Hydrogenispora ethanolica: one gene and its partner. The protein of the gene in region 1 interacts with the protein of each later gene in a pairwise test. Links are inferred from orthologs where the notes say so. Each region holds a gene or a part of one and is shown in the gene's direction. Other genes may lie near its edges.

Region 1 (15,810 bases):
GGGTACCGTGGAGATCAGCGCCTCCTTGATCAGGTACTCCGCGGCGGCCTCGGCGTTCTCAAAGACCAGTCCCGAGCGGGTTCCCTTGGGGGCCGGAACGTAACAATAGAACGAACCCCTGGGCTTGTGGGCCGCGAAGCCCAGCTCGCGCAGTGCCGCCACCAGCAGATTGTGCCGGCGCGAATACCGCTCGCAATTGGCCGCGGTCAACTCAGGATGCTGCAGCGCATAGATGCCGGCCTTTTGAATGGCGCGGAACTGGCCGGAGTCGGTATTGTCCTTGACAGTCCCGTAGGCCTGAATGATCCGGGGATGGCCGGCCACAAAGGCCAGCCGCCAGCCGGTCATGTTGAAAGCCTTGGAAAGCGAATGCACTTCCACTCCGACATCCATGGCGCCGTCCACCGCCAAGAAACTCAAAGGCTGATACCCGTCGAAGGTCAGCGCGGCATAGGCGGCATCGGAGATCACAAAGATATTGTTTTGGCGGGCGAACCGCACCACGCTCTGATAAAACTCACGAGTCGCCACCTGGCCGGTGGGATTGTTGGGATAATTGATGTAGAGGAGTTTCGCCTTTTTCAACACCGGGGCGGGGATCGCCGAAAAGTCGGGATAAAACTGGTTCTCGGGAAGCAACGGCAGATGATACGTATCGCCGCCGAGGTACCGGGTATAGGTGGCGGTCACCGGATATCCGGGAAAGGTGGTCAGCGCGATCTCGCCCGGATTCACCAGGCACAGCGGCAGCATGGCCAGGATCGGCTTGGAGCCGATGCCATGGATGATATTCGCGCGGGTCAAATTCTTGACGCCATAAACCCGGTCCATATAGCCGGCGGCCGCGTCTTGAAACTCGCCGATCCCGTTATCCGAATACCAGCGGTTCTCCGGCTTTCCGGCTTCCTCGGCCAACACCGCGACGAGGCGCGGGTCGGCCGGCCGGTCGGGTTCGCCGACGCCCATGTCGATTAAAGGGAGGAAGGGTTTGCTGGCTCGCGCCTCTTGCTTGGCCTGCTTGATCCGGACGAACTTATAAACCGTGGTGGACTTGCCAAAATTCCTGCCCCCCAAACGCTCGGCAATCTTGTCGTCGATAAAATCCATGGCGGACCTCCGTGAGTTTTTTGCCGCACTGGCGGCTCCTTATCTCTTCTGGCCGACCAACAGGAATAACGGATATTGTTTCTCCCGTCCGTCGCGATCTTGTTTCACGATAGTGTGACAGATTTTGCTCCGAAGCTTGGTGAAACCGATTTCCCGCAAGGTCGCCGACAGCTCCCGAACGTCAAAGCCATGATGGCCCGTAAAGCCGGGACCGTGGAACGTGCCGTCTTCCTTGTCCAGATCCGCGATGCACAATGTGCCTTCCGGATGCAACATTTCGTAAAAGGACTGCAAAACGTCGTTCAGCGGCTTGATATGGTGCAAGGCCATCAACGTGTAAACCACATCAAACTTGAGCTCCGGCAGCTCCGCGGCGGTTAGATCGATTGGGAGGGGGTGCATGTTGGCGATCCGGAGCGTTTGAATCTTCTGCTCGGCCACGGACAACATCCCCGCCGAACTGTCCCCCAGCCAAATTTCGCGCATAAACGGTTGCAGGTAGAAACTTAACAGCCCCGTGCCGCAACCGTATTCAAAGCCCGTCATCCTTTCGAGGTCCGGGATCTCCCGCGCCATTTCCATGGCCACTACGCTGGCCCGCTTGCGGCGCTTGGGATCTTCATCCCAACGCAAAGCCAGTTCATCGAAATTCTCCACCGATTTGATCCTCCGCTAAAAAACTTCGGATATGATGAGGGAAACTTTTAAATTACAGTCTTCTGTCCTTCACAGCGGCAAATTTCATTTTGGGCATGATCGAGCGAGCCGACCATGCCCAAAACGGAATCCAACTCAAAATCGTTGCGGTATCGGCCGGATTCAGGGATACAACTCCCGATACTTGTTCTTTAAATACCGCACGTACGGTTCGATGGTAATCGGCTTTCCGGTGGCCCGTTGCACGATGGTCGTGCCCGACAATTGGCGGCCGTATTGGTAAATGTTCGTTTTGAGCCAACCGTGCAAGGTTTCGAAACGGCCGGCGGCGATCTCCGTCGGAATCTGCGGGTGATGCGCCAGGGCAGCTTCGTAGAATTGGGCGCTCATGATGTTGCCCAGCGTATAGCTTTGGAAATAGCCGCCGATGGTCCCGCTGTACCAGTGCATATCCTGGAGAACCCCCAAGCCGTCGTCGGGCGGGGTCACACCCAGATCGGTCCGGTACCGCTCATTCCAGGCCTCGCGCAGGTCGGCGACGGCGAGCTTTCCTTCCAGCATCGCCAATTCCAGATCAAAGCGGATCATCACGTGCAGGTTATAGGTCACTTCGTCGGCGTCGGTCCGGATCAGCGACCGCTCCACCTTATTCAAGGCATGGTAGAAGACTTCAAAGTCCACCTGGCCCAGCTGTTGCGGGAAGACCTCCTGCAGCTTGGGGTAGAAGTACTGCCAGAAATGGCGGCTCCGCCCCACCAGGTTCTCCCAGAGCCGCGACTGGCTCTCGTGGACGCCCATGGCGGTGCCGCTGGCTAGCGGAGTCGCTTCCCACCTCGGATCGATCCCCTGCTCATACAAGGCGTGGCCGGTCTCGTGGATGGTGCTGAAGAGCGCCTCGCTGAGCCGGTTTTCCTTGATCCGGGTGGTGATCCGGACGTCATCGATGGAAAACGACGTGGTAAAAGGGTGCGGGCTCTTGTCCTGCCGGCCCCGGTTGAAATCGTATCCCAGCCGCTCGGCGACGTTCAGGCCGAACCGCCATTGGTCCGCCTCCGGGAAATGCTGCTTCAGGCAGGAATCATCCGGCGCGGGCCGGGCGGTGATCGCCCCGACCAACCGGGTCAATTCCTCGCGCAACTGGGCGAAGAGCGGCCGGATGACGGCGACGGTCAGTCCCTCGTCCAGTTCGTCGATGAGCGGATCGGCGATATGTTGGTATCCGGGATAAAAATTCGCCAATTGCCTGCTGTAATCCAGCGTCTTTTCGAGCAACGGCCGGACGATCTGGAAATCCTTCTGGGCCCGGGCTTTGGCCCATGCCTCATAGGTCCGGGAGGTATGTTCCGAAAATTCGGCGGTAAACTTGGGCGGAATCTTCGCGGCACGCTCAAAATCCCGGGCGGCCACCCGGATCAAGGCGACATCGGGCGAGTCCGGAGAGAGACCCTCCAGCAACGGTTGGAGTTCATCCAACAACCGGCCCAATTCCGGAGCGGTCGCCTTCTCGTGCGCCAGCCGTTCCATGGTCGCCAGCTGCCGGGCCCGGGCCGCTGCCGCGCCCGGCGGCATCAAGGCCATCTGGTCCCAGGATAACACGGCGGCGGCCGCTTTTAAGTCGCTGATCTCCGCCAAACTGTTCTTCAGCTCGGTCAATGTATGATTCAACGAGCATCCTTCCTTTCTTTATTCGAGGCGCCTCGGGCGGTTCATTGGCAGCGGGCGCTCTGCTCCAACTGGCGCCGGAAAGCGATTCATCTCAAGGCGATTGATTTTACAGAATATTCTACCACAAGTTGTCTCATTCCAACAGCCGGAACCGGCCGATTTAGGACCCCCGGCCCGTTTTTTTCAAATAGGCCAGAATCGCTTGTTTGATCTCCGGTTCGGAAAGGCACCGGGGCAGATAGCGGGTCACTTCGTTCCGGATTTGCAGATAAGCGTCGAATGTCAACTGGTCAAAGGCCTTCTCGGCCTGGCGATCGGCGTCGGAAAAAACCGCCCGATTGAGCGGCGCGGGAGTGACAGCCCGCTGCGCCGGCGCGGATTCACGCTCCGGGTTCCGGCCGGAAGAGAGGTCCGCGCAAGCGGCCCCCAGGAAAAAACAGCCCAGGAATATCCATGAAACATACCATAGGACACTGCCGACCCAGTAGGTGATCATGAAGGCCCAGGCGATCCCCGCGGCCAACATGGCATAGGCGTAGAACCACAGATGCCGCTCCCCGGGCAAAACCGCGAGTTTCCGCAGTTTCAGCCCATACAGGATAGAAATGGCGCCGGACGCCAGCGCCACAGCCAGGACCAGCGGCAGCAATTGCTTGGCCCGGAACGCTACGTCGGCCCGGAGCAGCGTAAAATTGGCGATTCCCAGCCCCGGAACGGCGACGAGCTCCAGCAGGTTGTAGCCGATAAAAAACTTGATGTAAGGAGAAACCGACCGGCTCCGGCCCTGCCGGTCCAGGAGCTTCAGCAAGGTTCCCAATAAATACACCGTAATCAGATTGGGGATGCTTCCAAGCAGCGCTCTGGCGAACGAAAACTGGTAATAAAGGCTCGGGTCCTGATGGAGCAAGAGCCAGATTCGGGCCAGCCCGAAATAGATCCCGGAGAGGATCGCCACCCAGCCGGCTGTTTTCAGCGGGATTTCCGGTAAAGGCCGGCCTTTCCATTGCCGGAACCGATTCAGGAGTCCATCCATAAGCGCCATTCGTTCCACCTCATTTATCGAAAAGATTCAATATCAATGGAAGAAAAACCGGGCTGGGTACAATGGAAAACCGAAAATCCCCTTATATCGAAGCAATGTTCCTATGGAAGCAACAGGGTGGAAACCTCCTTGCAGGCTTGAGTCTCTTACAGCTCCAAGACTAAGTTTCCCGCTCGGCCAGGGCTTCATCCAAAGCCGCGGCGATCCGATCGAGCGCCGGTTCCCGCTCCTGTCTGGAGATGACGGGACCGTGGCCGGGCACGATCCATTCGGGCTGGAGCGCCGCAATTCTGGCCAAGGACTGTTTCCAGCGCCGCCAGTCCGCCGCGCTCCCGCATTCCAGATTGGGCGACAGGCCGCTCACCACCGCGTCGCCGGCATAGAGCACGCCCTCCTCCGGAATGTACACCGCCAGATTAGCCGGCGTATGACCGGGCGTAAAGAGCAACCGGGCTGTCAACCCGCCCAGCTCCAACACGGTCTCCTCCGGAACGGGCCGGTTGGGATTGGCGGCCGTGGTCTTTTGAAACAGGACCGCCGCCTCGTTCCGCTCCCGACGCCGCCGATCGGGAATGCTCTGATTGCACTCGGCGATGGTCGCCGCCAATTCGGCTGCGGTACGGTGGATCCGGCAATGGCCGTAAATATCGATGCCCCGTTCCCGGAAGAAACCATTGCCGCCCAGATGATCGAAGTGCGGCTCGGTGTTGACTGCGATCAAGCGATTGCCCGCGCCCGCCGCTACGGCATAACCGTGGATGGTCTGGGCCGCCAGAGTATTCGGCCCGGTATCGATGACCAGGGTCGTTCCCGCCCCCACCACAAATCCGGCGTTGACCGCCCAGGGTAACGCGAAGGCGAGGCCGGTGACGGCATAACAGCGCGACGTGATCCGCAAATTGACGCCCCCTTTTTCGTGACGGGGATGGCCGTCCGGGAAACGGGCCATCCTGATCTTCCGCTTCTATTCTTCGACTTATTCCGTTTTCTTCCTGCCGGATTTCATAACTGATCCTTTCGTGGGGGCGAGGCGACTGGTCCTTATCATTGCCCCGCCTGATTTAGCGCAACTCCCGCGGAACCATGGGCATCTCTCACGGAACCATGGGCATCTCTCACGGAACCATGGGCATCTCTCACGGAACCATGGGCATCTCTCACGGAACCATGGGCATCTCTCGCGGAACCATGGGCATCTCTCGCGGAACCATGGGCATCTCTCGCGGAACCATGGGCATCTCTCGCGGAACCATGGGCATCTCCCGCGGAACCATGGGCATCTCTCGCGGAACCATGGGCATCTCTCGCGGAACCATGGGCATCTCTCGCGGAACCATGGGCAAGCCGTGCCCATGATTGGGCCGGCGTTGCCCATCTCCGGGCATTTCCTGCGGCACGCGGAGGGAGCGCCCCTCCAAGCCGGGCTGTCGGGGCCCCGGAAGGAGAACCGTTGGCGGAAGAGGCCGCCCCGCGCACGCGAACCGTACAGTGAAACGCGCGACCTCCGGTTCCCTGCGGCGGAGGTCCATTCGAGCCAGGGGTCAGGATTTTATAGATTTTTTAAAATTTTTTGGATATTTTTTAAAGACGCTTTAGAACCGTTTTATTTCCAGCTTTTATAATCGGCTTATTCCAACCGGATTGCGGACAGCGGGATGGGGGTAGGATAAGCCCGCGGCCGTCCCGGTTAAGCTATTGATGGATGCTCTTCGACCCTCCACCGGCCAAAATCGGCAGAGCTTTTCCCAAACGGGGCGCGAGTAGCATTCCAGACAAACGAGGTGTTGAGAAGTGGATAGGGCTTCAATCTCGCCCGCCCTGGAGGATTACCTGAAGGTCATTCTGGAATTGCAGGAAGCGGAGGAAGCGATTCGTGTCACCGACCTGGCCCAAAAACTGGGCGTGGCCAAGTCCAGCGTCAATCAGGCCGTGGCCCGGCTGGTGGAGCTGGCTCTGTTGACGCACGAGCGTTACGGACCGTTGGAGCTGACCGGCCGCGGCCTAGCCAAGGCCAGGGAGATCCGGGAGCGCCACGACAGCCTGCGCCAGTTCTTCAGCGACGTGCTGGAGGTCGAGCCGCGCATCGCCGAACGGGACGCCTGCAGCATCGAGCATTACATCAGCCCCGCCACCATGGAAAAGCTGGTCGATTATCTGAACGGACTGGCGAAGTCCGATGAGTCGTGAGGCCCTCGGCGGCTGTCTGTCGAGGCCGGTTCCGTCATGAATCCATGCCGCACCCTCCCCTTTCATCCCTATGGGGCTTTCCCGGAAAAACAATCTGGGGGCAGCTCTTTTCTCCCAAATAACAAAACGGGAACCGCTCCGGTCCCCGCCCTTTTATAATCCAAGTTCTCTCCTGCCACCCGTTCCCGACTCAATCGATCGCCGCAGCTTCATGCCGGGCGGCAGTTTGCCCACCTTGGCCGCCTCGGCCCGGGGCACCGTCACTGTAGCGGGATCGCCGTCGCTGATGAAGCGCAACGCGGGATTCTTCCGGAATCGCTCCACATAGGCTCCGGGTCCCCAGGCGGTGTCGCCGGCCTGGATCCGTTCCAGCCGGTAGGGATTGAAGCCCGCCGCATACGGCGAGGGCGCCGGACCGGATCCCACCAGCACGATGGAGGTGTAATGGTAGCGAATGCCCTGATATTCGCCGTCATGCTCCAAAACCTGGTTCCGGGCGTGCACGCCGAAGGGCAGGGAGAGGCTCTGCACCGGATAGCCGGGAACATAGGATTGAATGGCCTGATTGGCCAGAGCCATTTGCTTTTGTACTCCCAGGTCATCCGTTTTGCTGAGATTCTGGTGCCAATAGGTATGGCTGCCGATCTCGTAGCCGTGCTCGGCCAGGTACTGCAGTTTCCTGCCAATATGCTCTTCCTGGCCGAATAGCCGCAGCTTGGGCGGGATCGCCGGCAACACATAGAAAGTGGCGGTCAACGGAAAATCGGGATGCTCCTTTTTGAACTGTTCCATGATGCCGACGGCCGACTGGGGATCGATCACCAGCCGCTCCCCTTCTTGCAAGTAGCGGAACTGGCCCTGGCTGGAGTCGTCAAAGGTCAGTACGAACGGGGTTTTACCGGCGGGCACCTTCAGCCGGCCGCTCACCACATCCGCCAGGGGCGCCGGATAATAGCCGCTATCGTACAGTAACTGCAGGTCCTTTCGGAAGTTGGCAGGGGTCCGCCGCCATTCCGCCTCCGGCGCGCCGATCAGATGATACTCCAGGATCAGCAGCCGGCCCAGTTCATTGGGCCGCACTCCGGCCGGGCCGGCGGCCGCCGGAACCGGCGCCGGCTTGGAGCCGGTTTTCGCGGAGGGACCGGCCCCGGCGAACCCATGCGGCAGGCTGAAAGCCAGGATGGCCAAGCAAACCATCCCCGATACCGCCCATCGCTTTGAATGCACTTTGTTTTTGCCTCCTTTTTTGGGGTCGGTCAAAAGCCGACCTGATCAGATTCCATGCCGAGCGGCGGCTTCCTGCGATTAATTTATGGAAAGTCCGGGACAAACATGCCGGTCCGGTAGGAGTTTTCCGGAGCGTGCCGAAACAAATAGAAAAATGGAACCGATCCATTGAAATAGAAATTTGGAAAGGCGGCAACGCAACATGATCGATGTGCAGAGCAGGCGGGACGAGCGGGGAATCGAGATTCAAAAGGTGGGTCTGAAAGATGTCAACCTGCCGTTTCAGATCCGGATGCGGGACGGCGGGTTTCAACATGTCCACGGCAACGTCGTCGTCTCGGTGACGCTGCCGCACCATTTCAAGGGCACGCATCTCAGCCGGTTCATGGAGCTATTGATGTCCTGGTCCGAAAAACCCATCTCCTGGAAGGAGATCCGCCAGATCCTGGCCGAACTCTGTAGCCATCTGGAAGTGAGCGCCGCCGAAATCAGTCTGAAGTTTCGCTATTTCCTGCCGGTGCCGGCGCCGGTGAGCGGCATCGTCGGCTACCTCGACTATCTGGGCGAATTTCGCGGCGTCTTCCGGCAACCCTCGGGCCACTTCCATTTCCAACTGGGCGCGGAGATACCGGTCCTCTCCCTCTGCCCCTGCAGCAAAGAGATCTCGGCTTACGGCGCCCACAATCAGCGGGCGGCCATCCGGACCCTGGTACACTGCTCCTATCCGGGGAAAATCCTGTGGCTGGAGGAGCTCATCGAACTGTTGCGGATTCAGGGCAGTTGCCCCATCTATCCGGTGCTCAAGCGGGAGGATGAAAAATACGTCACCGAAGCCGCCTACCAGAACCCCAAGTTCGTCGAGGACATCCTGCGCGACTCCGTCCTGGCGCTCCGCTCCGAGCCGCGGATCCGCTCTTTCCAGGTCGAGGTGGAAAGCTACGAGTCCATCCACAATCACAGCGCCTTCGCATCCCATGTGGAGGAAGCCGCCGATTAAGCTTTACCGGCGTGACAGAACCAGCCGTAGCGGCAGTTCTCACAGTCGGCTCCGGCCGGATAGTCTCCGGGATAGGGATGGGCGGCGATGAACGCGCCGATCTCCCGCACCTCGGCAATGGTCCGGGCCAAAGCGGCCTGGTCCAGCGGCACTTCCACCGCCCGGTCGGGGTAAGGGAAATACAGGACCGCCCGGTCCGGCAACCTCCCCCACAGTTCGGCCACTGCCAGAGCATACAGCTGAAGCTGCCAAAAGTATTTTGCGGCGGTCTCCTCCACCTGACGGGGCGCGATCCGGTGCGTCTTATAATCCACCAACACCAGCCCGCCGCCGGGCTCGCGGTAAAGCCGGTCAAACCTGCCTTCCACCCGCACTGCGCCTTCCAACTTCAAAATGAATGGCACCTCATCCCAGATCTCGCCCCGTCCCCGGTACTCGCTGGCCTGAAGGTTCCGCCAGATCCGCTCCAGATCGGCTTTCAACCGGTCGGGATCGGGAACCTGCAACTCCGCAAAGTAAGCCTTCCAAAGTTCCTCCGGCCAGTCGGGCGTTCCCGCCCGGACCGCCTGATGGACAAAATTGCCGATCTGCGCGCCCAAATGGGCTCCGGCTCCGGGAAGCGCGGCGGCGCTCGGCTCGTCATCGGCCGCCGGCCCACGCTCCAGACGCATGATATGCCGCAGGTAAAAACCGCGCGGACAACTCTTAAAGGCCAGAATGCCCGAGACCTTCAGCGGCACTACGCAGCCGGCGTTTGCGGCAACTCCGGCCGCGGCGACCTCGGGCGCCGCCCGGCCCGCCGGGGAAGGCGCGGCCGCCAGGTCGGGAGCCACCGTCTCCAACAGCTTCACCGGACGCTCCGGCGGCTGGACCTCCGGCACCGCGCGGACCACCGCCACCGGTATCCCCTGATACTCCAGCTCTGCGCCGGCCTCGGCCAAGGGCAGCAGCAATTCGAACCATTTCATCCAGTTTCCCGCGGTCTCCAGCGTCTTGCCGCGCGACCGGCTTACCCCCGAACCGGCCAGGATCAATTGGCGTTTGGCCCGGGTCAGCGCCACGTATAATACCCGCTTGAGTTCGGCGATTTCGTCGCGCCGCTCGCGCTCCTTGATGGCCTCCCAGACCGAGGTGGCCGCGGCCTCGCTCTCCGGGACCGGGATCTTAAAACCGACACCTAAGTCCTTGTGGAAGACCAGCTTGGAACGGTTGCCCAACCGGAACGAACGATCCAGATCGGGCAGGATCACGACGGGAAACTCCAAGCCTTTGGAACGATGAATGGTCATCAGCCGGACCACGTCGCTCCCCTCGGCTTGCGTCTGGGCCTCGCCTTCCCCGATCTCCATGCCTTCGAGTTCCTGCAGGTAACTGAGGAAACGATTCAGATCGTGGTAACCGGCGGCGGTAAACTCCTCGGCCTTGTAGAGCAGCTTCTCCAGATTGGCCAAGCGCTGCCCGGCGTCGACCGAGCCCAGCATCAGTTCGCGATAGTGCAGCCGGTCCAGCGCCAGCCGGAGCATGGCGGGGATGGGCAACAACTCCCGGTGTTCCTGGAGATAACCGAGCAACTCCCGGAATTCCCGCAACCTCGCTGCAGCCGGTTCGGGCAGCAACTTCTCAAAATCCTCCCGGCCGTAAAAGGCCTCCGCCAGGCCCTCATCCCGGCATAAGCGGTACAATTCGGTCTCGCTCAGTCCGACGTAGGGGGAACTTACCAGGCCGAGCAGCGCCACGGTATCATACCGCTGTTGCACCAGCCGGAGGAGATTCAGCTGGTCGACGATCTCCTGGCGCCGGTATAAATCGCCGCCGCTGGCCGTGTAATAAGGGATTCCCAGTTCCACCAAGGCTTGCTGAAAAAGCCCCATCGCGGTTCCGGCCCGGAAGAGCAGGACGATGTCGCCATAGCCGACCGGCGTCCCGGTTCCGGCGCTCTCCGCCACCAAGCGGACGATCCTGCGCGCCACCAGCCGGGCCTGTTCCCGCAAGTCCGCGGTCTCCCCGGCCAGGATGAATTCGACCCGCGATCCGGCGTCATTCCCTCCGGCTTCCAGGGGTTCGTAGGGAAAGCTTTCTCCGGCGAAGAGCTCCTGGGAGAAAGCATTGATGAACCGGATGACGGTCTGGTTGGAGCGGTAATTCCGGGTCAAGGCAATGGTCCGGCCGCCGCGGGATTCGATCTCCCGGCCCAGCTCGGTCATGAGATCGGCCTCGGCGCCCCGGAAGCGGTAGATCGACTGCTTGATATCGCCGACCGCCATCAGCCGGCCGCCTTGATAATCCTCGCCTAGCAATGAACGGACGATCTCCAGTTGCAGGCTGTTGGTGTCCTGAAACTCGTCCACCAGCAGGTAGCGGATCCCGGCGGTCACCCGCTCCGCCAGCTGCGGGTGGTTCTGTAACAGATCTCTGGCCAAAAGCTGCTGGTCCGCGAAGTCCAGCAGACCCGACTCCTGCTTCAACTCCCGGTACCGCCGGTCCAATCCTTCCAACAACGTTTCCAAAGTTTCCAGGCGCTCCAGCGCCGCCCCATCCACCAAGCGCTGCTTCACTGCGTCGATCTGGTCGCGGACCGCGACCACCCGCGGTTTGATGGCGGCGGGAAGCGTCTTGGGCAATCCTTTCGCCAACTCCCCCAGGGCCGGAAGCAGTTCGTCCAGTTCTTTCCCGTCCCGCAGCAGCTCCCGGTAGCCCGGCCAACCCTCCCGGAATAAGCCGAGAACGCCCTGGGCATTTTCGGTCAGTTTCTGGGTGGAGCTATACTCCAGCAGTTCCTCGATGTCCGCAATCAAACCGTCCGCCCCGGCAATCCGCGCTGCCAAAGCATCCCGGAGGGCCTCCGCAGTCTGGCGGATCACTTCTCCAAAGGCGCGGCCGCTCTCCCGGATGGCCTGGTAGAGTCCGGCCAGGCTTTCGGCCAGGGATTCCCAGCCATAATCCAGGATCAAGCGGACCAGCGCCTGGGAGTCCGCGGTGGGGTTCTGGACGATCTCCGTGAATAATTCGGCAATGGCCTGGTTCAGATAAATTTGTTCCTCGCCTTCGCCCAGGATGCCGGAGACCGGCGGAATCCCGGCTTCCAAGGGATTCTCCTGGATCAGCCCCAGGCAAAGACTGTGGAAGGTGACGATCCGCGCGCCGTCGATCCGCTGCAACTGGTTTCGCCAAAATTCCAGTTCCGCTTGGTTCTCGGCCTGATTCTGACGCTCCCGGAGGCCCTGGCGGATCCGGTCGCGCATCTCGGCTGCGGCTTTCTTGGTAAAGGTGATCGCCACGATCTCTCCGATCTCAGCCCGGCGTTCTTCGAGCAGGCGCAGGTATTTTTCTGCCAAAACCGTCGTCTTGCCGGTCCCGGCGCCGGCCGAGACCAGCAAGTCCGCGCCAAATTCATGGATGGCGGCGGCTTGTTGTTCATTGGGCGGATGCGGCATCAGTCAACTCTCCTTCCCACTCTTGGCGCCGGCAGCAGATCCGGTACTCGCAATAGGACGGGCAATCGGCTGCAGTCAGTTGGAACCGGCCGCTGCGGATCGCGTCGATCGTCGCGGCCAGCTCGTTTTTGACCTGAGCGAGCCATTCTTCCCAATCGGGGTCGGCCAGCAATCCTTGGCCCCGCCAGCTGAGTCCCAAGCGCCGCTCCCGCCAGATTCCCCCCCGGATCCGCGACGGGTTGCGGAGGCCCAAATAACTGCCGCCCACCGCGGTATCGGAGCCGAAAACCAATTGCTCCAGGGCCAGCAGATAGACGGGGATTTGGATCCTGCGCTGATCCAGCAGATCGCCGGCGGACGGGCCGGAACCGAGCTTATAATCGTAGACGATAAAATGGCCGGCGCTGTCGGCATCGACCCGGTCGATCCGGCCGGCGATCCGCGCGTCGCCGGCCTCCCATTCCAGACGGAAAGGCCGCGCCGCCGCTGCGGCGCCGTGTCCGCCCCCTGGGCCAGGCGGGCCCGAGGGCAAGCGGTCAAGGAGGGCATCACACGCGGCCCCTGCCTGGCCGAAAGCGAATTCCAACAACCGGGGCCGGAAGCGGTGTCCGGTCCGCTCGGCCCACTGCAGTTCGGCACCGAGCCATTGGCGCAGGGTCCGCTGGGCTTGGGCCCGCTGAATCAATAACACCGTCCCTGCGATCCGGTTGGCGGCTTTCTCCTGCCACACGCCGAACTGCGCCGCAAACGATTCTTCCAGGACCTGCAGATAGGATTCGAAACGCTCCTCATTTAACCGCTCGTCCCGGTAACGAAGCCAGAATTGGCGGAGCACCTCATGATAAAGATTGCCCAGATCCAGGTTCTCAGGGATAAGCCTCGGCTGAAGCAGCGGTTTAATCCGCAAGAGATGCTTCAGAAAAAAACGGTAAGGGCAATTCCTGTAATCCTCCAGGGCGGTGATGCCAAAACAGTAATCGGCGCCGAAATGGGCAGCCAGATCATTCATAAAGCTGCTGACCCCGTCAGGCGGCCCGTCCGCTCCCCGGTTCCAGCGGCGCTGCATGGCCTGGGTGAGACGCCGGTAGGAGGCGGAGTCGAGCAACATCCGGCAGAACGCCAGCTCCTCTTCGGGCAGGCTCCGGACATCGGAGTGTAAACATTGGGCCAGTCGTAAGCTTTCTTCACTTCGGGAACGGCATTGGCCGAAACTGGACTGAATCTCCGGAGCCAAACCCAGCCGCACGGCCCGCTGCTCCAGATCGGGCAGCCATTCCAGGACGGTTTCGAGAAAGAGTGAGCGGTTCAGCGGCTGCCCCTCATCGTCCTGGTCCCGAAAGACCAGATACAGCCGTTCCTTGGCCGCAGACAGCGACCAATAGAAGGCCATCCGTTCCTGAATCTGATATTGATCCCCGGTCTCCAGATCGACGCCCAGCGTCTTCAGCTCGCGCCGTTCAGCCGGAGTCAGTTTCCAATCGTTGATATAGATCCGGGGGAAGCTTCCCTGCTCCAATCCGGTAATGAAGACCACCTTGGCCCGCAGGCCGCGCGCTTCGCGAGGCGGGATCACCCGTACCTGCGGCCGGAAACTGCGGGGCTCGGGTACTTCCGCCGCCAACAGGTACTCCTCGAAGAAACGCCGGTACTCCCGGACGGTCAGGATCTGAGTCGCGGCGCCGGGGAGAAAGCCGAGAATCTCATCGATGGTGCCCGTGACGGTTTGCATCGCCTGGTAATTGAGGAGCTGTTGCCGGAGGAGTTCCGGATCATCCTCGAAGGATTGCCCTCCCCAGGCCTCGGCGCTATGAAACCATTGCCTGGTCAATTCCAGGTAAGCCCGGAGCGATGCCTCCCGGGGATACTCGGCCAGGCGCCGCAACCCGGCAGCCAGTCTCTCCAGGTCGAGTTCTTCCTGGCGCGCGGTTTCGACCAACTCCTCGTCATTCAACAGCTTGAGCCACTGTTCCCGGCCGGAGATCGCCCCATAGCTCTCGCCGAGCCAAGCCACCAGGCGATCACCGGCGGCGGCCGGCTTGCCCGCGTGCCATTGCCGGATCAGGATGGCCAGATCCGGCCATTGCCAATCCTCGGCCAACGCCGTCAAGGACTGCAGAAATTGACTGACGCCGGGAAGCTCGCGCGCGGTCAATGCCGCGCCGGCCAACGCCAGATGATACTCGCGAAAAACGGGGCCGGCGGCCTTCAGGAACTGCTGCGGCTGGGGCGCAATGATCAAAAAATCGTCGGTGGCGTATAAACCGGCTTCCAGGCCGTGACAGATCTCCCTGGCGATCGCCCGGGCCTGGCGGGACCATCCGGCCGTCTGCAGCAGCCGCACCGAATCATCGCTCGGCGGATGCGGCAGCGGCCGCGGCTCCCCGCGCCAGAAGCTGTACTGCAGCTCGGCCAGGACCGGGCTGCGCGTGATGCCATCCATGGCCGCTTGCCCTGGGGCCGTCCTGGCCCCGGGACTGCGCGTGATGCCATCCTTGGCCGCTTCCCCTGGGGCCGTCCTGGCCCCGGGACTGCGCGTGATGCCATCCTTGGCCGCTTCCCCTGGGGCCGTCCTGGCCCCGGGGCTGTGCGTGATGCCATCCATGGCCGCTTGCCCTGGGGCCATCCTGGCCCCGGGGCCGTGCGGGGGCAGGGATGGGGACGGTTTCAACTTCATGGCGAAGTGACGTGCCGCTACCTGTTGAAACTCCGGCACTCCGGTGGGATCGATCATCGCTTCGCAATCGAACCAGAGATCCAAGGCTTTCAGCATATCGGTTTGTAACGGCGTCAGATCGGTGAAACCATACAGCAACAGCGGCATCCGGGAGGAGGGTCCGGCCGCTTCGGAACGGAGTTGCTCCAGCGCCTCCAGGATCAGATCGTCTTCCACCAGCCCCCGCTGCCGCAACAACTCCTGATATGTAAGATATAACAGCGCCAGTTGCTCAAGTTTGGCGCCGCGGCCGGCGGACCACTCCATGAAAAGCTCCGGGGTCAGCCCGGACCGTTTCCATTCGGCGATCCCGGCCAGGATCGCCGCCCGATAACCGGCCGCGAACGGTACCCGGTTCAACTCGTCCAGCTGGCCTGCAGAATCCAAAACCTGAAACACCCCGGCAATCAGCAGTTCTTTCTCCAGCTCGGTCGGGCGGCGGGCGTTGAACCCAAAACGCTGGCTAATCTCTTCGACAAACCCTTCCATCAATAAAAAACGCACCCCGCCGAAGCCGGTAACGCCGGGCTGATTGATGATCTCATCCTGAACCGCATTCAACAAACTGAGCGTCGGGAAGATAACCACCAGGTCAAAGTCTTGACGGGCGACCGCTTGCCGTGCTCTCTCAATAATCGCCTCGTGGCTGGCGAGTTCCCCAATGAGCGTTGTGACTTTCATAAAAAAACCCCCTGCTTCTCTGCTAAAGGAATTCGGGGGCCGGCCGGCAAATCCTGCCGTCATGAACGTCCGACGATTGAATTGGATCAGAAATGTGCTT
Region 2 (15,960 bases), on another replicon or contig:
GACCATCCCGGCGGCCTGGCCGAGATCCTGCAGGTCCTGGACGATTGCGGAATCAATATCGAGTATATGTACGCGTTTGTGGGACGGTCCGGCAATGACGCGGTGGTGGTCTTCCGGGTCGAGAATATCGACCGGGCGATCGAACTGTTGCAACAGAAAGACGTCAAACTGTTATGCGGCAAGGAAGTATATAACGTGTGAGCCGCACCGTCAGCGCCAGCGGCGCGGGTTGCGTGACAATTCAAAAGAGAGGCTGCTTCAAAGGCAACCTCTCTTTTTTCGTAATCCGGGCGAGCTCGGCGCCAGGCCATGGGGTCCGGCTCACAGGACCTGCTCGGCGATTTCGATGCCCAGCAAGTTGCGGACGTTTTCAATGGGGTTGGCGATGGAGATCGTTTCCGAGCCGGCGAAATGCAAACCGATGGCCACGTTGTCCAGAGTGGTGATGAGCGATCCGGAATCGCCCGGTTCGGTAAAACGGCTGCTGATGATCTGGTCCCTGAAACGGGCCACCCGGTCGCCGGGGTAACCAATATCGACGGTGGCGTGGATCAGCTGGATCTGGCCCAGCGAATAACTGGAGGAGCGGCCGGTCTTTTGCACCAGGGTGCCGAGATTGATGTCGTCGGTCCGGCGCCAGCCGCGGATCCGCCCAATCCAGTAGATGGAACGGTTTAAGCTGTCGAAGGGCCCTTCGGCGACGGCCGCATCCACCAGGTTGTTCTGCTGGTCCAGCGGGACCGGCGGGTCGAATTGAATCGGAACAAACCGGCTGAGGACGGCGATCTGGTCGGTGGGGTATTCCCCGCCGTCGGCCGGGCCCGGTTGGAGGATGGGATCGCCGATGTTTCCGGCATTGCTATCGGCCAGCACGTGGTTGTTGCTGAGAATATAATAGCGGGGGGGAATGCCGAGCCCCTGCTGCTGCAGGTCGTAGACGCAGGTGGCGATGGTGCCGGCGCTGGTATTGATGTGTCCCACGCTATAACCGCCGCTGACCGGTCTGGCCCGCAGGGTTAATTGTTGAAGAATGGCGTCATCCTGCTCGGCCTTCATCACCCCCACCTCCAGCAGATCGGTCTGCATCCCGCCCAGCTTCGACGGGATCAGATCCACCGCCGCCAACTGCTCGCGGGGGACTTTCTTGCTGACCATGACCACCATCGCCGGCTCGCCGGTGGGGCGCCCTTTCTTCCATTTGACGCCGATCCCCATTCCTACGACGTTGGCGGGCCGGTGCTTGGGGTCCAGAAAATCATCGCTTGAGGCTTCAAAAGACTTCATTGCCTCGGATTTGGCTGCTTCCGTCAGAGATTTTCGGTTGACACCCAAGGCGAAACGTCTCCTTTCCATACGTTGAATACAGTTGCAGGGCGGGCCGGACTGGGGCCTGGCCGAAGCCCTCTCTGCCTTAGCCTATGTGGTGTAAAGCCGCGGCGGAACGGGAGTTCGGGCCCTGCCGGACAGTGTATCAATATGGTTAACATTCCGGGCGGACAAAGGGTTCGGGTGAGAAAAGGCGAAGTGTTGATATTGATTGCAGAAAAGTAAAAATTTTCAAATGGCCATGGAGATGAAGCGGAACTGATGGGACTATATGTCAATTTAAGGGTAAAAGCACTGATCTTCGATATTGACGGCACGTTGGGCGATACCATGCCGGCGCATTGGAAGGCCTGGTCGGAAACGGGGCGAAAATACGGCTTCGACTATCCGAAGGAGCTTTTTTATCAGAATGCCGGGATGCCCAGCCGGGCGATTGTCGCCCTGATCAACCGCGACTGCGGACTGCGCCTGGATCCGGAGCAGGTTACTGCCGCCAAAGATGCGGCGTATTTACGGCACATCCGGGAGGTTCAGCCGCTGGAGCCGGTGGTCGCGTTGGTGCACAAGTTTCACGGTCAGCTGCCGATGGGCCTCGGCACCGGAGAATGCCGGAAGATCGCCCTGCAGAACATCGGAGCCCTGGGTTTGCAGAAATACTTCGCGGCGTTGGTCAGCTGCGACGATGTGGCCCAGCCCAAACCGGATCCCGAAACCTTCTTGCGCTGCGCCGATCGCCTGGGCGTGGCGCCCGAGTATTGCCAGGTCTTCGAAGACGGCGAGCTGGGATTGGAGGCGGCGCGGCGGGCCGGGATGATCGCCACCGATGTCCGGCCCTTCTTGATTCCGAGCGGGGCGGAAGGCCCGGAGGCGCATTCGCAGAAACTGCGGGTATCCTGAGAGAATGAATTTCGGAACCTCGATAAAAAAGCCTTTTCCCCAAACCGGGAAAGGGCTTTTTTTAGGCAGCTTACCCGGCGGAATGAACCGGGTCCGCAACAGACGCGGGTGGCGGAGTCGCTAGAGTAAAAGGTTTTGTGACCGGAGATGCTCGCTTAATTCCTGGGAATCCCAGCGCGGGAACTGAGCAAACTGGCGCAGTTGCTGTGGAACCCCGCGCGGTAACCGCGTAAGCCTGCACCGTTTCCGGGGAACCTTGCACAGTAATTGTGCGAGCTCGCGCAGTCGCCGGGCGAGGCTGCCCGGTTGCCGGGTAAGTTGACGCAGTCACGGGGGATGCTTGTTCCGTTGCCGGGAATGTTTAGAAGCCATGTGATAAAGTCCTCAAATTCGGAAATCACTCTTTCAAAGGATTAAAAATCGACTTTATCACTTGCTTCTCTGAGCTTTTGTGTTCACCCTGGCCTTCGGACAGGGTTTATCACAACGCTTTTAGGCCCTTGAAAAAAAGCACGGTTCGGCCATGCCCTTGCATTGTTGAACCGCTCATATGGGCCATCGGAGCAGAGCGGGGGAAGTTTTGATCCGCCAGATGGCGCTTTGGCGGCTCAGAGTGTGAGCCGGGTCTTGAGGCCCATGATACCGGTAACCGCGCCACCGTTTTCGGAAGGAATTCTCCCGACGCCGGCGAATCTTAGTAGCCGAACGGCTTCCGGCCGTTGGCAAAAACGTTTTGAGAAGCCGGCAATCCGTAACGCGAAGGAGGAATCCATGCTCTATCTGACAGTCTTTTTGAGCGGCGCGATCCTGATGTCCTTGGAGATGGTCGGCAGCCGGATCCTGGCGCCGTCGTTCGGCAGCTCCATCTATATCTGGGGCTCGCTGATCGTGGTGGTGATGGCCGCCTTGACCCTCGGATACTACGGCGGCGGCCGGCTGGCCGACCGCCGGCCCGATCTCGGCATGCTCGGCTTGATCCTGGGGCTGGCCGGAGTCTATGTCGGGTTTCTGCCTTTCTGGAGCACTCCGGTGAATATCCTCTGCAGCGGCTTCGGACCGCGCACCGGTTCCCTCCTGGCGGCCCTGGCTTTCTTCTTCCTGCCCAGCCTGCTGCTGGCGACCATCTCGCCGTTCGCAATCAAGCTCGCCACCAGCAACCTGACGACCATCGGCAATACCGCCGGCCATCTTTCGGCCATCTCCAGCGCCGGCAGCATCATCGGCACCTTGTTGACCTCGTTTTTCCTGATTCCGGCCATCGGCGTCCGGAATATCGTTCATAGCCTGGGCGCGCTACTGTTGGGCCTGGCCCTCTTGATCCTGGTCGCCGTCGAGCTGGAGCGGCGCCGGACTGCCGGCGCTCCCGAAGCGGCCGGCTCCCGGGCCGGAGCCTTGCGCCGCTGGCGAATCTTCCTGGTCCTGCTGGCCCTGGCGCTGTTGGGCTTTTTCTGGCGTTCCACCCCGCAGCGGACCTCCTTTTACACCCCGGAAGAGATCCGCTACGAACGCGATTCGTTGTACCATCACGTGATCGTGGCCCAGGTGGGCACCAGGCGCAACCTCCACTTCGACAACTCCTACCAGAGCGCCATGGATCTGGACCAGCCGCTGGAGATGGTCTTCGGCTATACTTCCTACCTCCATCTGGGCGTGGTCGCCGTCCCCGAGCCGGAGCGGATGCTCTTCATCGGGCTGGGCGGCGGATCGGCGCCCAAGAAGTTCCTCCACGACTACCCCAGCCTGAAACAGGTGGACGTGGTGGAGATCGACCCCGAGGTGGTCCGGGTGGCCCGCGATTATTTCGCGCTGCCCCGTACCGCCAAGCTCCGGGTCTATACTCAGGACGGCCGGCTCTTCGTGGACCAGCGGGCCGGGGCCATCGCGGCCGGTAAAATCCGTCCCTACGACCTGGTGGTCATCGACGCCTATTCGGAGAGCACCATTCCCTACCACCTGGCGACGTACCAATTCTTCCGCTCGGTCCGCCGGGTGCTGGACCGGGACGGCGCGGTCGTCTCCAATGTCATCGGCGCCATCAAGGGCTCGCGCAGCGGCCTGCTCCGGGCGATGGGCCATACCTATGCGGCGGTCTTTCCCCAGGTTTACCTCTTCCCGGTGGGGATCTGGGATGAGAGTGACAGCTATGAGCGGAATATGATCCTGATCGCTACCCGCAACCCGCGCCGCTGGTCCCCCCGGACCTGGCGGGACCGGGCAGAGGCGCTGTTCCGCGCGGGCCGGATCCGCGAGGATGTGCCGTCCTATGCCCAGACGCTGGTGGATGAGCCCCGTTTGCGCAAGAATGGCTGGTACGAAGGGTTGTCGCTGCTCACCGACGATTACGCGCCGGTGGATACCTTGCAGAATCCGTTGCTGTAAACCGCGGCCTCATGGACGACCGGCGGGAAAACGATGGAAGTTGTTGCTCCGCCCCCGGCGCTCCGGTATAATGGGGAAGTATAACGTTTTAGCAAGCTGATGGGCAGCGCGCCGGGGCATAACGCCCAAGGCGCGCTGCCCATTCGAGGTGGACTGGCGATGACCATAACCATTAAAGACCTGGCGGAGATGGCCCGGGTCTCCACCGGCACCGTTTCGCGGGTGATCAACGGCGGTCCCGGCGTGGGGGAAGAGACCCGCAAACGGATCTTAAAACTCATCAAAGAGCTGGACTACCAGCCCAATGCCTCGGCCCACGGCCTGGCGGCCAAACGCTCGGGCAATATCGGGGTGATCATCCCGCATACCGGCGGTTATTCCATGGCCACCGCCTATTGGCCGGGCCTGTTGACGGCGATCACCGAACGGGCGGCCGCTCAAAACTATAATGTGCTGCTCTCCACCGCCCGGTCCGAGGAGGACGTGGCTTCAGCCTATCAGTCGATCCTGAAGGGCCGGCGCATCGACGGGCTGATCATCGGCGCGGAGCAGTTCGGCGACAAGCAACTGGCCGAGCTCCTGCTGAAGGATTTCCCCTTCGTGATGGTGGGCAAGAGCGTTAGCATCTCCCATTACTATGTGGATGTGGACAACGCCGGCGGGGCGCGGCGCATGACCGAGCATTTGATCGGCTTGGGCCACCGCCGCATCGCCATGCTGGCGGGGCCGGAGCATTACCCCAGCGTCATCGCGCGGGTGGGCGGTTTTCGACAGGCCATGGCGGCCGCCGGGCTCGACCCGGGGCTGGTTTACCACTGCCCGTACTGGACCTTGCGGGCCGGCGAGATCAGCCGGGAGATCATCCGCTCGGGGATAGGGGTCACGGCGATTTTTGCCGCTGCCGGCGACTTGGTCACCGGGGTGTTACAGGCGGCCCGGGAAGAAGGGCTGCGCTTGCCGGAGGACCTGGGCGTGGCGACTTTTGACGATCACCCGCTCTACAATTATTTCGCGCCGGCTATCAGCGCGGTCCGCCAGCCCATCGCGGCGCTGGGCGAGGCGGCCGCCGTTCAATTGTTCCGGCTGATGCACGGGGAGATTCCCGAGGAGAAGGGGATCGTCCTCCCGACCGAATTAGTGATCCGGGCCTCCTGCGGCCGGCCGGGCTTGAAAACGGAAGCCGGGCGGGTCGCGCCGGAAACCACCTCTTGACGAAGCGGCCGGATTATGGTAGAATAATCAGAAATTACTGATAAATTCCATAATTTTAGTGGGTATTCCAATTTCATATTCGACCGAAACAGACTCTTATCGAGAGAAGGGGAGGGACCGGCCCAATGAACCTTCGGCAACCTTGTGCGCGAGCAGGGTGCCAATTCCGGCAGGGTAACCTGGCAGATGAGAGAGGACAGCGCGTTCATGCAGGCCTCTTTCCACCGGAGAGAGGCTTTTTGGTTTGACGAGGAGGAAGTCCGATGAAGATCGAAACCGTTCTGGCCCATGCGGGCCTCTGTACCGACGCGCCGACGGGGGCGGTGAGCACCCCGATCTACCAGACCGCCACCTTTCGCCATCCGGCGTTGGGCGTGAGCACGGGGTATGATTATTCCCGCTCGGTCAACCCGACCCGCCAGGCGCTGGAACAGGTCCTGGCCGAACTGGAACGGGGCGACCGCGGCTTCGCCTTCGCCTCGGGGATGGCGGCGCTCACCGCGGTGCTGATGGCCTTCTCCGCCGGCGACCATATCGTGGTCTCGGACGACCTTTACGGCGGAACCTACCGGCTGCTGGAGCGGAACTTCAAGCCGTTCGGGATCGCCGCCAGTTACGCCGATGCCACCGCCTTGGAGGCGCTCGAACGGGCGGTGCAGCCCGGCCGGACCAAGGCGCTGCTGATCGAGACGCCCACCAATCCGCTGATGAAAGTGACCGACCTGGAGCGGGTCATCGCCCTGGGCCACGGGTTGGGGCTGGCGGTGATCGTCGACAATACCTTTATGACTCCCTACCTCCAACGCCCGTTGGAGCTGGGGGCCGATTTGGCGGTCCATAGCGGCACCAAGTTTTTGAGCGGCCACAACGATCTGCTCTCGGGGATCGTGGTCGCCCGGACCCCGGAGTGGAGCGAGCGGATCCGCTTCGTTCAGAATTCCACCGGCGCGGTCCTGGGGCCGCAGGACAGCTGGCTGATGCTGCGCGGCCTTAAGACGCTGGCCCTCCGGCTGGAACGGCAGCAGGCCAACGCCGCCGGAATCGCCCGCTGGCTCGCGGCGCACCCGGCCGTGGGGCGGGTGCTCTACCCGGGCTTGCCGGACCATCCCGGCCACGCGATCCTGGCCCGCCAGGCCTCGGGCTTCGGAGCGATGCTCTCCTTCACCGTGAAGGATCCGGCCCAGGTGGAACGGCTCATCAACCGGGTCCGGGTGATCACCTTCGCCGAGAGCCTGGGCGGGGTCGAGAGCCTGATCACTTACCCGGTCCGGCAGACTCACGCCGACATTCCGGCGGAAGTCCGGGAGCGGATCGGAGTGACCGACGACCTGCTGCGGCTGTCGGTGGGGATCGAAGCCCTGGAAGACCTCATCGCCGATCTGGAACAGGCCATGCAATGACGCCGGGCCGGCTGTCCCCCGGAATATTTCGAGGAGTGAATCGTGATGAAATATGCCACCCGAATCCTGCATAACGGGAATGAACTGGACCCGCGCACCGGCGCCCTGAGCATCCCGATCTATCAAGCCTCCACCTTCCACCAGCCCGATGTGGAGCATCCCGGCGCTTACGACTATTCCCGCTCCGGGAATCCGACCCGGGAGGCGCTGGAGAACACCCTGGCGGCACTGGAGAACGGGACCCACGCCTATGCCTTCGCCTCGGGGATGGCCGCCACCGCCTCGGCCCTTTCCATTCTGGAGCAGGGCGACCATATTGTGGCCACCGAGGATATCTACGGCGGCTCCTACCGCGTCCTGAACCGGTTCTTCAATAAATTCGGGCTGGAGACCAGCTTCGTCGACATGACCCGGCTGGAGAACATCGAGGCGGCCATCCGTCCCAACACCAAGGCGCTCTTTTTGGAGACGCCCTCCAACCCGCTGCTGAAGATCACCGACATCCGCGGGGCGGTGGCCATCGCCAAGGCCCACGGGCTGCTGACCCTGCTCGACAACACTTTCATGTCCCCTTATTTCCAGCGGCCGCTCGATCTGGGGGTCGACATCGTCGTCCACAGCGCCACCAAGTTTCTGGGCGGCCATAGCGACGTCATCGGCGGCGCGGCCATTACCCGCTCACCGGAGCTGGCCAAGCGGATCTATTTCGTCCAGAACGGTTTCGGGGCCATCCTGGGGCCGCAGGACTCCTGGCTGCTATTGCGGGGGATCAAGACCCTGCGCGCCCGGATGGAGTTGCAGCAGCAAGCGGCGCTGTTCATCGCCGAATGGCTGAGGCGGCAGAACTGGGTGACCGCAGTCTATTATCCCGGCCTGCCCGACCACCCCGGCCAGGCGATCCACCGGGGCCAAGCCTCGGGCCACGGCGCGGTGCTCTCCTTCAAGACCGATGCCGCCGCGCGGGCCTTGGCCATCATGAAGCAGGTCAAGCTGTGGTCGGTCGCGGTCAGTCTCGGCGGCGTCGAGTCGATCCTCTCCTATCCGGTCAAGATGTCCCATGCGTCGCTCCCCGCTTCGGAGCGGGAACGCCTGGGGATCACCGCCGACCTGATCCGCCTGTCGGTCGGCCTGGAAGATCCGGAGGATCTGGTCGCCGACCTGGAGGCCGGGATTCGGTAACCGGTTTCGTTTTAGCAAGGAAACGGGGTTGCTGCCGCGGTTTGGCGCTGCCTTGCGTGGCTGGTCCGTGACTTTGGAATATCGGCAGTACGGCGGGAAACCGCTCTGGAGGAATGGCAATGACTCAAGAGATTATCGAGTTTCAGCAAGTTACCAAGGTCTACCGGCAAAAGGGCGCCGAAGTAGTGGCCCTGCGCGACGTCAACCTGACCGTCGCCCGGGGCGAGATCTTCGGCATCATCGGGCTGAGCGGCGCGGGCAAGAGCACGCTGCTCCGGAGCATCAACCGGCTGGAGGTGCCGCAGTCCGGACGGGTGCTGGTGGACGGTTCGGACATCACCGGCCTGAGCGGCCCGGCCTTGCGCCAGGCCCGCCGCAAGATCGGGATGATCTTTCAACACTTCAATCTGCTGGCTTCGCGCACGGTCCGGGGGAATATCGCCTTTCCGCTGGAGATCGCCAAAGTGGCGCCGGCCGCGATCGAGCGGCGGGTCCGGGAGCTGGCCCAGCTGGTCGGACTCGCCGACAAACTGGACGCCTACCCGGCCCAGCTCAGCGGCGGCCAGAAGCAGCGGGTGGGCATCGCCCGGGCCCTGGCCAACCAGCCCGAGATCCTGCTTTGCGACGAAGCCACCTCGGCGCTGGATCCTCAGACCACCCAGTCCATTCTGGAACTGCTGCGGGATGTCAACCGGCGTTTCGGGCTGACCATCGTGCTGATCACCCACCAGATCGAGGTGATCAAGGCGATCTGCGATTCGGTGGCGATGATGGAGGACGGCCGGGTGGTCGAACACGGCCCGGTGGTGGAGGTCTTCGCCCAGCCACGCACCGCCACGGCCCATCGTTTCATCGAGAGCGCGCTGCATGGCGAGGTGCCGGCCGGGCTGCGGCTGGCGGAACCGGGCCGCATGGCGGCGGGAGCCGGCCGGCGGGTCCGCATCTCCTTCCTGGGCGAGGTGGCCCGCCAGCCGATCATCGCCGCGCTGATCCGCCGCTTTGACCTGAATGTCAATATTTTGTACGCCAACCTGGACTTCATCAAGGACACGCCCTTCGGTTCCTTGATCGTCGAGTTGACCGGGGCTGAGGACAGCATCGAAAAATCGCTGCAGTACCTCGCAGACCAGGGATTAAGAATTGAGGTGATCGCGGATGTTGAACCCGCAGCTTTGGAACCTGCTCGTTAATGCTTTGGGAGAGACCCTCTACATGGTGGGCGTTTCCCTGGCCCTGTCGGCCGTCTTCGGCATCCCCCTCGGCGTACTGCTGGTCATCACCGGCCCGGGCCATATCCGGCCCAACCGGGCGATCCACGGCACGCTGGCCGCGTTGATCAATATCGGCCGCTCGCTGCCCTTCATCATCCTGCTGGTGGCGATCATTCCCTTCACCCGGCTGCTGGTCGGCACCTCCATCGGCACTAACGGGGCGATCGTCCCGTTGACGGTGAGCGCCATTCCTTTCCTGGCCCGGCTGGTGGAGTCGGCCCTGCTGGAAGTGGACCGGGGCGTGATCGAGGCCGCCCAAGCCATGGGCGCCACCACCGGCCAGATCATCGGCAAGGTGCTGCTGGCCGAGGCCAAGTCCGGGCTGCTCCTGGGGCTGACGATCACCGCCGTCAGCCTGGTGGGCTACTCGGCCATGGCCGGAGCGGTCGGCGGCGGCGGCCTGGGCGATCTGGCGATCCGTTTCGGTTATCAGCGCTTTCAGCCCGAGGTGATGCTGGCCACGGTCATCGTCCTCGTCATCCTGGTCCAGGGGGTCCAGTCCCTCGGCGACTGGGGGGCGCGCCGCTTGAAACGGCGCTAGGCCGCAGCGTCGAATCCGACCCGCAGCGGTCGAAAGTCGCATGTCAAAGGTCGGGATGGTCTGTGAATGACTTCGGACCTTAACCCTTCGACTTTGAACTTAAGAATTACTAAGGAGGAATTTACATGTCCAAAAAATTAGTGAGCCTCATTTTGGCGGCCCTGGCCGCAGTCGTTCTCTCCGGAAGCCTGGCGCTGGTGAGCGCGGCGACCGTGTTAAAGGTGGGCGCCTCGCCGACGCCACATACCCAGATCCTGGAGCAGATCAAGCCGCTCCTGGCCAAAGACGGGATCACCCTGCAGGTCATCGAGTTCCAGGACTATGTCCAGCCCAATATCGCCCTGGCCGAAGGGGAGCTGGACGCCAACTTTTTTCAGCACGTCCCGTACCTGAACCAGTTCTGCAAGGACCGCAATCTCGACCTGACCTCCATCGCCAAGGTCCACGTCGAGCCGCTCGGGGTCTATTCCAGCAAGCTCAAGTCCCTCCGCCAGCTCAAGGAGAAAGCCATCGTCGCCATACCCAACGATCCGACCAACGGCGGCCGCGCTTTGTTGCTGCTGCAACGGGCCAAACTGATCCAGCTGCGCAAGGACGCCGGCCTGGCAGCCACCGAGCTGGATATCGCGAAGAATCCCAAGCAATTGCAGATCAAGCCGCTGGAGGCCGCGCAGCTGGCCCGGTCGCTGGCGGATGTGGACATCGCGGTCATCAACACCAACTACGCCCTCGCCGCCAAGCTGGTCCCGACCAAGGACGCCCTGTTCATCGAGGATAAAAATTCGCCCTACGCCAACATCCTGGCGGTCCGGACCAAGGACAAAAATAATCCGGCCCTGCAAAAGCTGGCCAAGGCCTTAAACAGCAAGATCGTCAGGGACTACATCGTCAAAACCTATCAGGGCAGCATTGTGCCGGCGTTTTAGGCATCATCGCCGAGACGGAGTTGAATTCGACCTATATCGTCGCCGAAGCGCCCCGAGACAATCATCCGGGGCGCTTTTCTATGGGGTTATCACTGGACCCGCTGGTTCTTCTCCAGCTTGGCTTGGGGATATTGCTGAGGGATATTCAAAAAGGCGGCGGGGGGTTTATCTTCACCGCCAGCCGCGGAATGATCTTGCCCAACTCGGCAAGTTTGCCGGGCTGTTGTTTTGCGGGAGGCTGTTTTTGGTTGCGGTGTGGCGGCTATGGCCGATCCGCCACCAGGATCCCGTAAGGCGGAAGCGTCAAGGCGGTTTCCTCGGCCGCGAACTGTTGGGCCGCGCCGCGGTCATCCAGCAAGGAGCAGGGGTCATTCAACGCCGCTGCCAGATGAGGCGAATCGAGGACCCGTACTCTGGCGGAGCCGGCCCACCCCTTGAGCCGGACGGGTTGCGGCTCGCCGCTGTGATTGACCAGGATCAAGCGGGAACGTCCGTCGCGGTTCAGGATAAAACCGGAAACCGCCAGCGGATCGCCGGAGTCCAGGGGGACCGCCCGGCCGCCCCGGAATTCGCCGACCCAGGCCAGGCTGAAATAGAGCGGGAAAACCGCGCCGGGGAGAGACGGAAACAGGGCGGGCGATGGCGAGCCGGCCGGCCGTTCCATCACCCCGAGCCAGCCGGTGGTCTCGTAATAGGTGGCCGCGGCGGCGCCGCCCTCGGCCAGCGCCAGGATGCTGCCCAGGGTCCAGCCGGCGCCGAACAGCGAGAGCTGCCTGGTGTCGACCTGCGGCGGCAATTCGCCGCCGGGGAGATGGGCCGGAGCGGTCCGCGAAGCGGATTTCGGGCGTTTCTTGAAGGTGACCGGCGAGACCCAGACCGGCTTGGACCCGGCGAAGGCCCGGGCGCTCTCCAGATTGGCCCGCTGCCCCGCGAAACTCTCGATCAGAGAAGCGTTGTCGAAGGCGTGCACCTGCGGGGTGGTGGAGTAGGCGACGAAGTCGCAGGCAGCCAGCGGCGGACGCTCCCGGTTCAGCTCGGTGAAGTAGCCGTCGGTGCCGCCGCCGATGGGTAGCGCCGGGTCGTATTCGGCCAGGATTTCCCGGGCCAGCCGAAGTTCGGCGGCGCGGGTCGAGGGGACGCCGTCCCGGAGCACCAACACGCCGGCCAGCCGGGGACGGGACGCCTGGAGCAGCGAGTGGAACTGGGCCAATTCATGCTCCGGATCCTCCGCCAGATGCAGGGCCACGAACAGGGGAACGTCGATCGCGGCCGCGTCCCGGGCGGCCCTCTCTAGCAGCGGTGCGGCATCCGGCCGTTCCGGACGGAGTTCCAGCCGCAAGTGGCTCAGGTTCAGGCGGCGCAGCCGTTTGATCTCCCCCGCCGACCAGGGTTCGGCGGGTACGGCATATCCCAGTCCCAGACTGGGCAGGGCCAATTCAAGCCCGGAGCGGGGCGCGAGCCGGACCGCTTCCGCCGGCCGTGGGGGCGGGAGCACGGCGGATAGCCGGCCTTGGAGCCGGATGGCGACGGCCTGCCGGATCCGCGTTCCGGTGAGGACTTCGGCCGGCAGCGGCCGGTCCAGCGGAGTGCAGTAGGTTTTGTAGGAGGCGTCGCTCCAGTTGCGCTGGTCCTCCATTTCAAAGCTGTCGCCGGTGCAGCGGATGACGGCTTCGACCCCCGGCAGCACCGGATGCTCGATCTGGCGGATCTGCTTGAACGGCTGGTGCGGCGCGATCCGCACCGGGAAGAGCCCGGCCAGTTTGACCCCGTCCACCTGCTCCACCGCGCAGGCGACGCCCGCCAGCGTGTCCGGGTGGAGCACGCAAAAGCCGATCCGGTTGCGCAGGAAGGACGAATGGGCCGTCCCGTCCATCGTAAACTCGATGCTGCTGTCGGAGCGGCCGCTGATGGCGCCGCGCCAGGAGAAATCGATGCCGTTCCGTTGGTGGCGGGCCAGAAAAGCGATGCGGAAGGAATCGGCCCGGACATCCAGGGTCAGTTCCGAGAGTTTGGCGGGAATGGTATCCCAATTGCGGTCGCGCAGCGCCATATAGACGCGGCGGACCACCTCGACCTCGCCCAGCCGGATGGAACGGATTCCGCCGTCCTGATAGAAGAGGGAAAGCTGCCCGGCCCGCAGCGGGACCGGCGGGTCGACGGGCTGACTGAGGCCGGAGTCATACATGCTGACTGGATCGTTCATCAGGCATTGCCCCTTTCGGACGGAATTGGGACGCCGGGAGCGGCTTCGGCCGGACGTACGCTCTCATCCGCCGCAGATATCCGAAAAAAATTCCTGAAATACTTAAAATTAATACTATGCCCCCCGGCAGAGCCTGTCAAGGGATAGTTACCGGAAAGCGGCCGGGGACGCCTCTGGTTCATTTTTCATGGCGGGATATGGAAATTAAAAAGAATTTTGTAAATTTCTTATGAAAATAATAAAATAGTGCGCCAAATTGTCCAACTTGACAGCCAATTGCCGGTAATTTACAATGAATTTAAATGGTTTGATGGATTTTTACTATTTTATGTAATATTTAGTCTAATATTGTAAAAACGACTGATTGGATCATTTTTTCATTCCGGAGGAGCGAGGAGCGACCTTCATGAATGCCAAGGGTTTCACGCTGATCGAGATCATGATCGTCCTCGCCATCCTGGGGGTCCTGGCCGGGTTGGCCGGCATGAGCTATTCGGCGGCCAGCGACGGCTATGCCCTGACCAGCGGCGCCGAGCAGCTGGCGCAGCAGCTTAAGAACGCCCGCACCGAGGCGCTGGCCCGCAATACGGCGGTGGAGTTCGCCGCGGCGGACGGCGGATTCTATACGATCCGCGTCGTGGGCGGAGCGGTATTGAGCGGGCGGATCGTGCTCGGCCGGGCGGCCGTGGATCTGAGCTTGACTTTTGAGCACTTAAACGGCGCGGCGGTCCGTTTTGACCGCTGGGGCGCGGTGCAGAACGCCAGCGGCGGCACGCCCGCGCTGACCCTCGTCAAGGGGACGGGGCGGCGGACGGTGACCGTCGAGATTGCCACCGGCTATGTCCATTGAGCGGGGCGGGCGCACGGAGAGGAAGATTATGCGCAACCAGAATGGTTTCAGCCTGATTGAGGTGATCATCGCCGTGGCCCTGCTGGGGGTCATTGCCTTGCTGGCGGCGGTCCCCGCCTTCCAGCCCGATCTCTACCGGGTCAATGTCGCGGACCAGCTGGCCGAGGAGCAGATCGAGATCTGCCGCAATGAGGAATTCGAGGCGCTGGCCAATAGCAGCAGCCAGCGGACGGTCACCACCCGGGGCGTCGCCGTCAGCTACACCGTGGGGGTCAGTGTGGAGGGTTTGAATCTGAACCCCGCCGCCCTCTCCGCAACGGCGTCCACCCCGCTCGACCGGGCGCTGACGGCGGCGGAGCCGGAGCCGGACGGGAGCCTCGATCCGCAATTGAAACGGGTGACGGTCGCGGTCTCCGCCGGCGGAACAGTGCTGGCCCGGCGCAGCGCGCTGCTTTACCCGGAGTGAGGTGCATGATGGTGCCCAAGCGTAACCAAGCCGGCTTTACCCTGATCGATCTTCTGCTGGCCTGCGCGATTCTGAGCTTTCTGCTGCTGGGAACGGCGCAGATCATCCGGGTCTCCTGCGCCGGCTTGGAGCTGAACCGCAACGCCGCCGGGGCGTTCGAGGACGCCAACCACGCCATGGCGCTGATGGTACGGGAGATCCGCCGCAGCCAGGCCGGCAAGCTGACCATCCGTTCGGCGACTGATCTCGCGGCGACTGATCTGGACGAGGTGACGACCGAATTCTACTGGTCGGACGGCAAGCTGTACCGCAGGAGCGGCGGGGTCACCACGTTATTGGCGCAGAATGTCAGCGCCTTTCAGGTCAGCCAGGGGGAGGCCGCGCCCCTGGTGCGGCTCAGGCTGACCGTTGCGAATGGGGCCGACGCGGTGCAGCTGCAAGAGACGGTCCGGCCGCGCAATTGAGCGGCTTCACATGGCATCTCATGAGGAAATACTGGTTTGGCGAAGCGGAGCATGAGGAGGATGGACGCCGTGGATGGGACGAACGCCGGGAAAGCCCGGGCCGCCGGATCGGAACAGGGCATCGCGCTGGTGGTGGTCCTGATCGTGCTGGTCATCGTCTGCCTGACCCTCCTGGCTGCGTCGACCATCGTCAAGACCCAGCTGAACGCCTTTAGCACCGCCGGAGCCACGTCCCTGGCCGTGACCCGGGCCGAGGACGGCCTGGCGCTGGCCTACGCCCGCCTGCGCGCCGGGGATAGTACGTTTCAGCCGGGACGGAGCGATTTCCGGGTCACCACTCCCGACGGCTGGACCATCCGGGTGGAATATCTGGCCACCACCCCCGCCAGCGTCCGGGCCACCGCAAGCCGCGGCAAATTCAGCCGGACCGTCCAGGCCGACGTGACGGAAGCTGAAGAGCCGCTGCCTTTCAACGCGCACGGTTTCATGGCCGGCGCCGCCATGTCCATCACCAACGGCAGTTATTTCCTGAACGGCAACTCCCTTTACGCCGTGGAAAACCTCACCTTGAGCTCCTTCTCGATGGGCGGCACCGGCAGCCTGGTCAGCAGCAAGACGGTGAATGTCTCCAACGGTTCGCTGGCCAGCACGATCAAGACTTACTCGAATGCGGTGCGGGAAACGATTCCCGCGCCCAATTGGGACAGCTTCGCCGCCGATCCGTCCAAGATTTACCGGACCTATACCGTGAATGGCGGCACGTTGGACATTTCGGCCGACCTGATGAATGCCGGAGGGAAGATCATTTTAGTCCGGGTCACGGGAGGAAGCCCCGCCATCAAGGTG

Evidence for each region.
Region 2: the proteins of EDC14_RS18030 (region 1) and EDC14_RS06645 interact in binary tests that used the Escherichia coli proteins (3 or more experiments, as listed by UniProt). The link is inferred for Hydrogenispora ethanolica from one-to-one orthologs.

What each region holds. Positions count from the first base shown.
Region 1 is NZ_SLUN01000025.1:37,442-53,251, reverse strand. What follows is about bases 5,207-7,960. They hold EDC14_RS18030 (metal-dependent transcriptional regulator), read left to right. Parts: upstream 5,207-6,262; coding sequence 6,263-6,658; downstream 6,659-7,960. Other genes in these bases: EDC14_RS18025 (polysaccharide deacetylase family protein), read right to left, coding at 6,812-7,885; EDC14_RS18040 (MBL fold metallo-hydrolase), read right to left, coding at 5,207-5,420. In the rest of the region: EDC14_RS18060 (LL-diaminopimelate aminotransferase), read right to left, coding at 1-1,107; EDC14_RS18055 (class I SAM-dependent DNA methyltransferase), read right to left, coding at 1,147-1,764; EDC14_RS18050 (carboxypeptidase M32), read right to left, coding at 1,927-3,429; EDC14_RS18045 (hypothetical protein), read right to left, coding at 3,590-4,471; more of EDC14_RS18040, read right to left, coding at 4,632-5,206; GTP cyclohydrolase FolE2, read left to right, coding at 8,088-8,882; EDC14_RS18015 (UvrD-helicase domain-containing protein), read right to left, coding at 8,879-12,316; EDC14_RS18010 (PD-(D/E)XK nuclease family protein), read right to left, coding at 12,297-15,710.
Region 2 is NZ_SLUN01000005.1:206,992-222,951, forward strand. What follows is about bases 7,650-10,553. They hold EDC14_RS06645 (methionine ABC transporter ATP-binding protein), read left to right. Parts: upstream 7,650-8,524; coding sequence 8,525-9,583; downstream 9,584-10,553. Other genes in these bases: EDC14_RS06640 (trans-sulfuration enzyme family protein), read left to right, coding at 7,650-8,393; EDC14_RS06650 (methionine ABC transporter permease), read left to right, coding at 9,552-10,205; EDC14_RS06655 (MetQ/NlpA family ABC transporter substrate-binding protein), read left to right, coding at 10,331-10,553. Also shown: EDC14_RS06610 (ACT domain-containing protein), read left to right, coding at 1-201; EDC14_RS06615 (chymotrypsin family serine protease), read right to left, coding at 322-1,332; EDC14_RS06620 (HAD family hydrolase), read left to right, coding at 1,588-2,223; EDC14_RS06625 (fused MFS/spermidine synthase), read left to right, coding at 2,995-4,602; EDC14_RS06630 (LacI family DNA-binding transcriptional regulator), read left to right, coding at 4,762-5,814; EDC14_RS06635 (trans-sulfuration enzyme family protein), read left to right, coding at 6,078-7,214; more of EDC14_RS06640, read left to right, coding at 7,260-7,649; more of EDC14_RS06655, read left to right, coding at 10,554-11,131; EDC14_RS06660 (D-apionate lactonase family protein), read right to left, coding at 11,394-13,334; EDC14_RS06665 (GspH/FimT family pseudopilin), read left to right, coding at 13,741-14,184; EDC14_RS06670 (type IV pilus modification PilV family protein), read left to right, coding at 14,213-14,650; EDC14_RS06675 (prepilin-type N-terminal cleavage/methylation domain-containing protein), read left to right, coding at 14,656-15,114; EDC14_RS06680 (RNA-dependent RNA polymerase family protein), read left to right, coding at 15,184-15,960. UniProt on the Escherichia coli protein: Part of the ABC transporter complex MetNIQ involved in methionine import. Responsible for energy coupling to the transport system. It has also been shown to be involved in formyl-L-methionine transport.